DNA from 3 places in the Dermacoccus nishinomiyaensis genome. Region 2 is predicted to be linked to each of the others. Evidence: riboswitches for the same ligand, from Rfam matches in the RefSeq annotation. Region 2 holds a riboswitch; each other region holds the start of a gene.
The links. A riboswitch is a leader RNA that binds a small molecule or an ion and turns the genes downstream of it on or off. The one in region 2 is predicted to bind S-adenosylmethionine.

Region 1 (2,191 bases), on a different contig from region 2:
TCGACGCCGTCGATCTCGACGTGGCCGCGCGTCGGCGTCTCCAGCCCGTTGATGAGACGTACGAGGGTGCTCTTGCCGGCGCCGGAGAAACCGATGACGGCGACGATGCGTCCGCGCTCCACCTGCGTCGTGATGCCGTCGAGAGCCGTCACCCGGCTCTTGCCGCGGGTGAACGTCTTGCCGACGTCGTGGAAGGCGACGGCGGGCGGGGTGGCACTCGCCGGCGCGGCGGCCTTCGTCGGTGTGGGGGAGGGGCCCGTCACTTCGATCCCTTCGCCTTGATCTGGGCCTCGAGGTTCGCGAGGATGCCCTGCACCTCGGAGGCGGAGTTGTTCACGAGGACGCTCGTGCCCTTCGTGCGCTCCTCGATGAGCTTCTCGACGCTCGGGTCGTGGTAGGCCTTGACGAACTTGGCGTAGTCGGCGTTGTCCTTGTCCGCGGCGCGCGCGACGACGACGTTGATGTACGGCTTCGACGAGGCCGCATGCGGGTCGTCCTTGAACAGGGCCTTGCTCGGGTCGAGCTTCGCGTCCGCGGCGAAGTTGTTGTTGACGATCGCGCCGTCGACGGACGGCAGCGCGGCCGCGGTCTGCTCGGCGTTGACCGCTGTGACGGTGACCTTCGAGGCGCCAGCGTCGATGTCGGCCGGGGTCGACAGCGAGGTGCCACCACCCTTGAGCTTCAGCAGTCCGGCGCTCTGCAGCAGCAGCAAGGCGCGCGCCTGGTTCGTCGGATCGTTGGGGATGGCGATCTTGCCGCCCTGGGGGAACTGGCCGACGCTCGTGTGCTTCTTCGAGTACAGCGCCAGCGGGACGATGTACGTCGCCCCGATGGGCGTGAGGTTCTGCTTCGCCTTGGTGTTGTAGTCGGCGAGGAATTGCAGGTGCTGGAACTGGTTGAGGTCGACCTGGCCCTCGGAGAGCGCGGGGTTGGCCTGGGTGTAATCAGAGAAGTTGACCGGTTCGATGTCGAGGCCGTACTTGTCCTTGCCCACCTTGACGAGCTGGTTCCAGTACGGGTCCGACGCCTCCGTCGTGCCCACCTTGAGGTGGGTCAGCTTGTCGTCACTGCTCCCGCCGAGCACCTTGGCCCCGATGCCGGCGGCCAGCGCGACGACGAGGACGCCAGCGCCGATCGCGACGTACTTGCCGGTGTTGTTCTTCGGTTTCGGGGGCAGGGCGGTCGCGCCGTTCTCGGCGCTCGTGGCGTCATGCGTGGACGAGGCGGGCGTCGAGGTCTCGTCGGCGGGGGTGTGCTTGTCGGTCATGATCTCTCCTGGTGAGGCGGCAAGGATGCGAATGCGCGGGGCTGGCGCGGGTGCGCGGAGTCAGCGTGAAGGCGGGGCGCCGGGGTGGGGCGCGGTGCGCGGTGTCGTGCGGGGCATGCCTTTCGGGGCCTGGGCAGCGCAACGGAAGGCTCACGAGGATGCCGTCACGTTGGGTGCCGAGCGTGCTTGCCGCGTGGTCGACGCGGCCGGGTCATCACCTGGAGCACCCCGCCACGCGTGTGAGGGTTGCCGTCCGACCAGCCAGGGCTTTGCATCGGATCTCTTGACCAGCAGCGAGATTAGAGCCGCGCACGACAAAGCGTCAAGTTGTGGCACTGGAGATGAGACGTGGGCGAAGATTGTGACGTGCGACACGCGGCGTGGCTGATGCGGCGTCTTTCGCCGTCGAGGCTCGGGTGAGTGATTTCTTCACACAGCTTGGACGATCGTCTAGGTGGGTGATGAGTGTGACGTCGGCCACGCGCCGAGGGCCCCGGCGTCGTGTTCGACGACGTCCCACCCGGGCAGCACTTCGGTGACGTCCTGACTCAGCCGGACGCCACACGCTCGGCTGGTTCGAGCGTGCGGGCGGTCTTCCGCGGCGGCCACCCGAAGAATGACTTCCGCACGATGGGCACGTTCGTCAAGGTGCAGCGTCAGGTCGGCTCGTCGTGGGTCGACGTCCTCGACGACCACGACTGGGACACCGCGTACGTCTGGTCGCGCGAGGGCGTCTCGTACTCGCGATGCACCATGGAGCGGCGCATACGTCGCGGCACGCCCGCGAGCACGTATCGCCTCGTGCAGCAGGGCAACTGGAAGAACGGCTGGAACGGCAAGGTCAGTGCCCATACCGGAACGAGCCGGGCCTTCCAGGTGCGCTGAGACGGCCGGTGCGCCGCGGTGGCCGGTTGATCGGCCGCC
Region 2 (2,191 bases):
GCGGCCCGCCTCGGCCGTGAGCGGCCGAGCGATGACCTCGCGCACGAGCGCCGCGATCTGGTCGGCCTCGATGAGGAAACCGTCGTGACCGTGCGGCGAGTGGATGAGACGCAGCCGTCCGCGCCCGTGAGCCCGGACGATGTCGGCGGAGGCACTGACCGGGAACAGCCGATCGGAGTCGACCGCGGCGACGACGAGCTCACCCCCGAACACCCGAAGCGCAGGCTCGATGCCGCCGCGGCCGCGGCCGACGTCGTGCGTCGCCATCGCCTGCGTGAGCCGCACATAACTCATGGCGTCGAACCGCGCAACGAGTTTCGCGGCGTGGTGCTCGAGATAGCTCTCGACGGCGAACAGGCCGCCGTCGAGCGTGCGGTCCGCTCCCTGCGACTCGCGCCCGAACCGCTCCTGCAACTCGTGCGCGCTGCGGTAGGAGGTGTGCGCGATCTGGCGGGCGAGCCCGAGCCCCGACGTCGGGAAGACGCCCTGCTCGAGGTAGCCGCCACCCCGGAAATCCGGGTCAGCTTCGATTGCCCGCACCTGCGTGTGCCCCCACGCGATCTGGTCGGCGCCCGCCGCCGCGCAGCTCGCGACGACGAGGGCGCGCTGCACCCGATGCGGGAAGGTCGCCACCCACTCCGCGGCGCGCATCCCGCCGAAGGAGCCGCCGATGACAGTGTGGAAGCGCGCGATGCCGAGAGCGTCGGCGACCCGCGCCTCGGCGCGCGCCTGATCCCTGACGCTGACGTGTGGGAAGCGCCCGCCCCACACCCGGCCGTCTGGTGCGAGCGACATGGGGCCCGTGCTGCCGCGACAGCCGCCGAGCACGTTGATCGCCACGACGAACAGCTCGTCGGTGTCGAGGGGCGCGCCGGGGCCGATGAGACCAGGCCACCACCCCGCCGTCGGCTGCCCGGGGCCGACCGGCCCGACGACGTGCGAGTCTCCGGTCAGGGCGTGCTCGACGAGGACGGCGTTGCTCGCGTCGTCGTTCAGCTCGCCCCAGCACTCGTACGTCATGACGACGTCGGGCAGGGCGGCGCCGTTCTCCAGCGTCAGGGTGCCGATGTGGACGGCACGTGCGTGCGGGTTGAACCCGTCGTCGGTGAGGGGCGCCGCGGAGTCGGCCACGGCGAGGCGACGGTGCGAAACCATGACGTCCTCGATTCCGAGGTGGGTCGCAACCCACCTCTCGCGCTTGCCGCCCACGGGCGGCCCTGTCGTCACCCGGGGCACCCCGCCGCGAGGGAGGTTGCCGCTCAGCAAGCCGGGGCTTGTGTCGCTGAAACTCTTGACCTGCGACACAGTAGGCGGCCCTGCCCGCGGCTTCCATCGCCCGCGCGGCGACGTCCACGATGTGGCGCGCTCCCCCAACCGGCACGCTCGTCAGGCGACGGAACTCTGCCGAGCCTTCGTGTGGAGCGCACCGACGGCCTGCTCGTACGACAACCCCGTGCCTGTGATGTCGCGCAGCAGTTGCCCCAATGACGTCCGTCCGATGCGCAGCGACGCCGCGGCGCACGCACCGGCTCCTCGCAGGTCGCCTTCGCGCCAGGTCGCGGCGGCCTCGAGGGCCTTCCACGCGGCGCGGCCGTGGCGCGGCACGAGCGGCAGCCAAGTTCGCAGGCACGCGCTCGTCATCAGCGGGCCCGTCTCGCCGAGCGGCATGCCCGGGCTCAGCAGACGGAACAGTTCGGGTGCGACGCACAGGAGGATCTCATCGCGCGTCGGGCCGTCGACGACAGCGTCGGCGAGCACCTGCAGGTCGGCGCTGCGGGAGCGTCGCCGGGTGCCCGACGCGGTGTCGGGGACGTCGCACAACCGTGCCCAGGCGGCTCGGACGTCGACGACGCTGGGAACGGGGCGCGCGGTGGCGGCCATGGCCTCGCCGCCGCGGCGGACGTGGCGAAGCTGCTCGCGGGTCTGCTCTGACAGGGACGGGATCTCGTGGATCGCGCCGTCACAGCAGCCGAGCTCGCATTCGATGGCCCACCAGTGCTCGTCGCTGGCACCGAGGACGTGGTGCAGCGGCACGCGGCGCTCGATGCGTTTCGCGAGGGCCGCGATGTCGACGCGGCCCGGCTCGCAGCGATAGGCGATGGCGATGGCGGCCTGCGCACCCATCGTCGCGCGCCGCTCAGCGACGACGTCGAGCATGTGCGCCGTCTCCCCGTCGCACGCATCGTCCGCC
Region 3 (2,191 bases), 200 kb from region 2:
CGCCGGCGCCGCGGCGGTCCTCGTCGCTGCCCTGGGAGTGCGTCGTCGACGCAGGATGGATGGCGAGGGAACGGACGTCACCGATGTTCGCGACGTGCGAGTGCAGTTCGAGAGCGTCGACGAACTTCTTGCCCGCCTCGACGCCGCCGGCGATCTCGAACGACAGCACGGCGCCGGAGCCGGCGGGCAGGTAGCGGTCGGCGAGTTCCTTGTAGGGGCTCGACGGGTCGGAGGCGTAGAACAACTTCTCGACCTGCGGCTGCGACTTCAGGAACTCGACGACCTTCTTCGCGTTCTCCACGTGTCGCTCCACACGCAGCGACAACGTCTCGAGGCCTTGCGCGATGAGGAACGCGTTGAACGGGGAGACGGCCGCGCCGAGGTCGCGCAGCAGTTCGACGCGCGCCTTGAGGATGAAGGCGAGGTTCGCGCCGAGCGGCGATCCGACGCCGAGGTCGCGGGCGAACACGAGACCGTGGTAGCTCTCCGACGGCTCGTTGAACTGCGGGAACTTCGCCGGGTCGGCGGCGTAGTCGAACGTCCCGGCGTCGACGAGCACGCCGGCGATCGACGTCCCGTGCCCCCCGAGGTACTTCGTCGCGGAGTGGATGACGACGTCCGCGCCATGCTCGATCGGGCGCAGCAGGTACGGCGTCGCGACGGTGTTGTCGACGAACAGCGGCACCCCGGCGTCATGCGCGATGTCGGCGAGGCCGCGCACGTCGAGCACCTTCTGGTCGGGGTTGCTCAGCGTCTCGCCGAACAGCAGCTTCGTGTTGTCGCGGATGGCGCCGCGCCACTCGTCGAGATCGTTGATGTTGTCGATGAACGTCGTCTCGACGCCGAGTCGCTTGAGCGTGTACTTCAGCAGGTTGTACGTGCCGCCGTACAGCGCGGACGAGGCGACGATGTGGTCGCCGGCCTGAGCGACGTTGAGGATGGCGAACGTCGTCGCCGCCTGACCCGACGCGAGCAGCAACGCGCCGACGCCGCCCTCCAGCGCGGCGATGCGGTCTTCGACCGCCTGCGCCGTCGGGTTGCCGATGCGCGTGTAGATGGGGCCGAGATCCGACAGGCCGAAGCGGTTGGCCGCGGTCTCGGCGGAGTCGAAGACGAACGACGTCGTCTGGTAGATCGGCAGCGCCCGGGCGCCGGTGTCGCCGTCGACGTTCTGGCCGACGTGGATCTGCTTGGTCTCGAAGGCCCAGTTCTCGGAGCTCATGATGATGTCCCTCTTGAGGAGTGCGTGGACGCACGGGCGGCGCACCGTACGTGTGGTGCCCGAAGGGGAATCCCTCCGCGCTTGCCCGGACGCGCTCGGCGCCGGGCCAGGTCGTCACCCGGAGCACCCCGCCGCGGTGGGAGGGTTGCCGGCCAGCAAACCGGGGTTTGACGCTGGCGCTCGTGACCTGCGGCCACTCTAGGCCGGGTGGTGTCATCAGGCGGGAATGCTGTCTCACATTCCGGTCGCGGCCCCGTGCTGACGCGACGCGCCTACGGGCGACGACCCTCATGCCGTGCTTGACTGTTGCCATGACACCGACGATCGTCCGCGCGCGCCGCGAAGACGCGTTCGCCTGCGCGGCGCTGCGTCTGCAGATGGACCTCGAGGCGGGGGAGAGCAACCGCTCCGGCTTCATCACCGAGTATGCCGATCACTGGCTCGCGCACTACGACGATCTGCCGACGTGGCTCGCCTCGAGTGCTGACGGGACGGCTCTCGGCATGGTGCAGACGTCGCTCGTGCACCGGCCCCCGGCGCTGGCTCGGCCGGCGCAGCCGTCGCTCTACATCGCGGTCGTCTTCGTCACGCCGTCGGCGCGCGGCCAGGGCCTGGCCGAGCGGATGCTGCGGATCGTCGACGCCTGGGCCGACGCGCACGACGTCGCGCGAATGATGCTCAACGCCCGTCCGCGTGCCCGCAGGCTGTACGAACGGGCCGGCTTCGGCCCGCCGGACGAACGTCACATGCAGCGTGTGGCGCCGTTCGGCCTCGACGCCCGCCGCGATGCGGAGCGTGCGTCATGAGCGACGACGTCATCTGGGCGCTCGATCAGCGCGAGCGCTGCATCGCCTGCCCGTCCAAACCGGTCGCGAACGCCGTCGTCCTGCACCTCGGTGCTGACGGCGCCCTCGCGCGCGACGCTGTCGAGCAGTGGGCTCGTGACGGCGTCATGGCCGCCTCGGTCGC

Region 1: another riboswitch for S-adenosylmethionine. It lies ahead of DYE07_RS13970 (MetQ/NlpA family ABC transporter substrate-binding protein); the one in region 2 lies ahead of metX (homoserine O-acetyltransferase MetX).
Region 3: another riboswitch for S-adenosylmethionine. It lies ahead of DYE07_RS02615 (bifunctional o-acetylhomoserine/o-acetylserine sulfhydrylase); the one in region 2 lies ahead of metX (homoserine O-acetyltransferase MetX).

What each region holds. Positions count from the first base shown of each region.
Region 1 covers NZ_UFXX01000002.1:470,699-472,889, reverse strand. The annotation lists gene DYE07_RS13975 (methionine ABC transporter ATP-binding protein) at 1-263, opposite strand, end outside; gene DYE07_RS13970 (MetQ/NlpA family ABC transporter substrate-binding protein) at 260-1,267, opposite strand; SAM riboswitch class IV at 1,445-1,556, opposite strand; gene DYE07_RS13965 (neutral/alkaline non-lysosomal ceramidase C-terminal domain-containing protein) at 1,769-2,152, shown strand.
Region 2 covers NZ_UFXX01000001.1:726,257-728,447, forward strand. The annotation lists gene metX (homoserine O-acetyltransferase MetX) at 1-1,155, opposite strand, end outside; SAM riboswitch class IV at 1,190-1,297, opposite strand; gene DYE07_RS03510 (hypothetical protein) at 1,387-2,191, opposite strand, start outside.
Region 3 covers NZ_UFXX01000001.1:528,301-530,491, reverse strand. The annotation lists gene DYE07_RS02615 (bifunctional o-acetylhomoserine/o-acetylserine sulfhydrylase) at 1-1,222, opposite strand, end outside; SAM riboswitch class IV at 1,295-1,410, opposite strand; gene DYE07_RS02610 (GNAT family N-acetyltransferase) at 1,534-2,028, shown strand; gene DYE07_RS14635 (hypothetical protein) at 2,025-2,191, shown strand, end outside.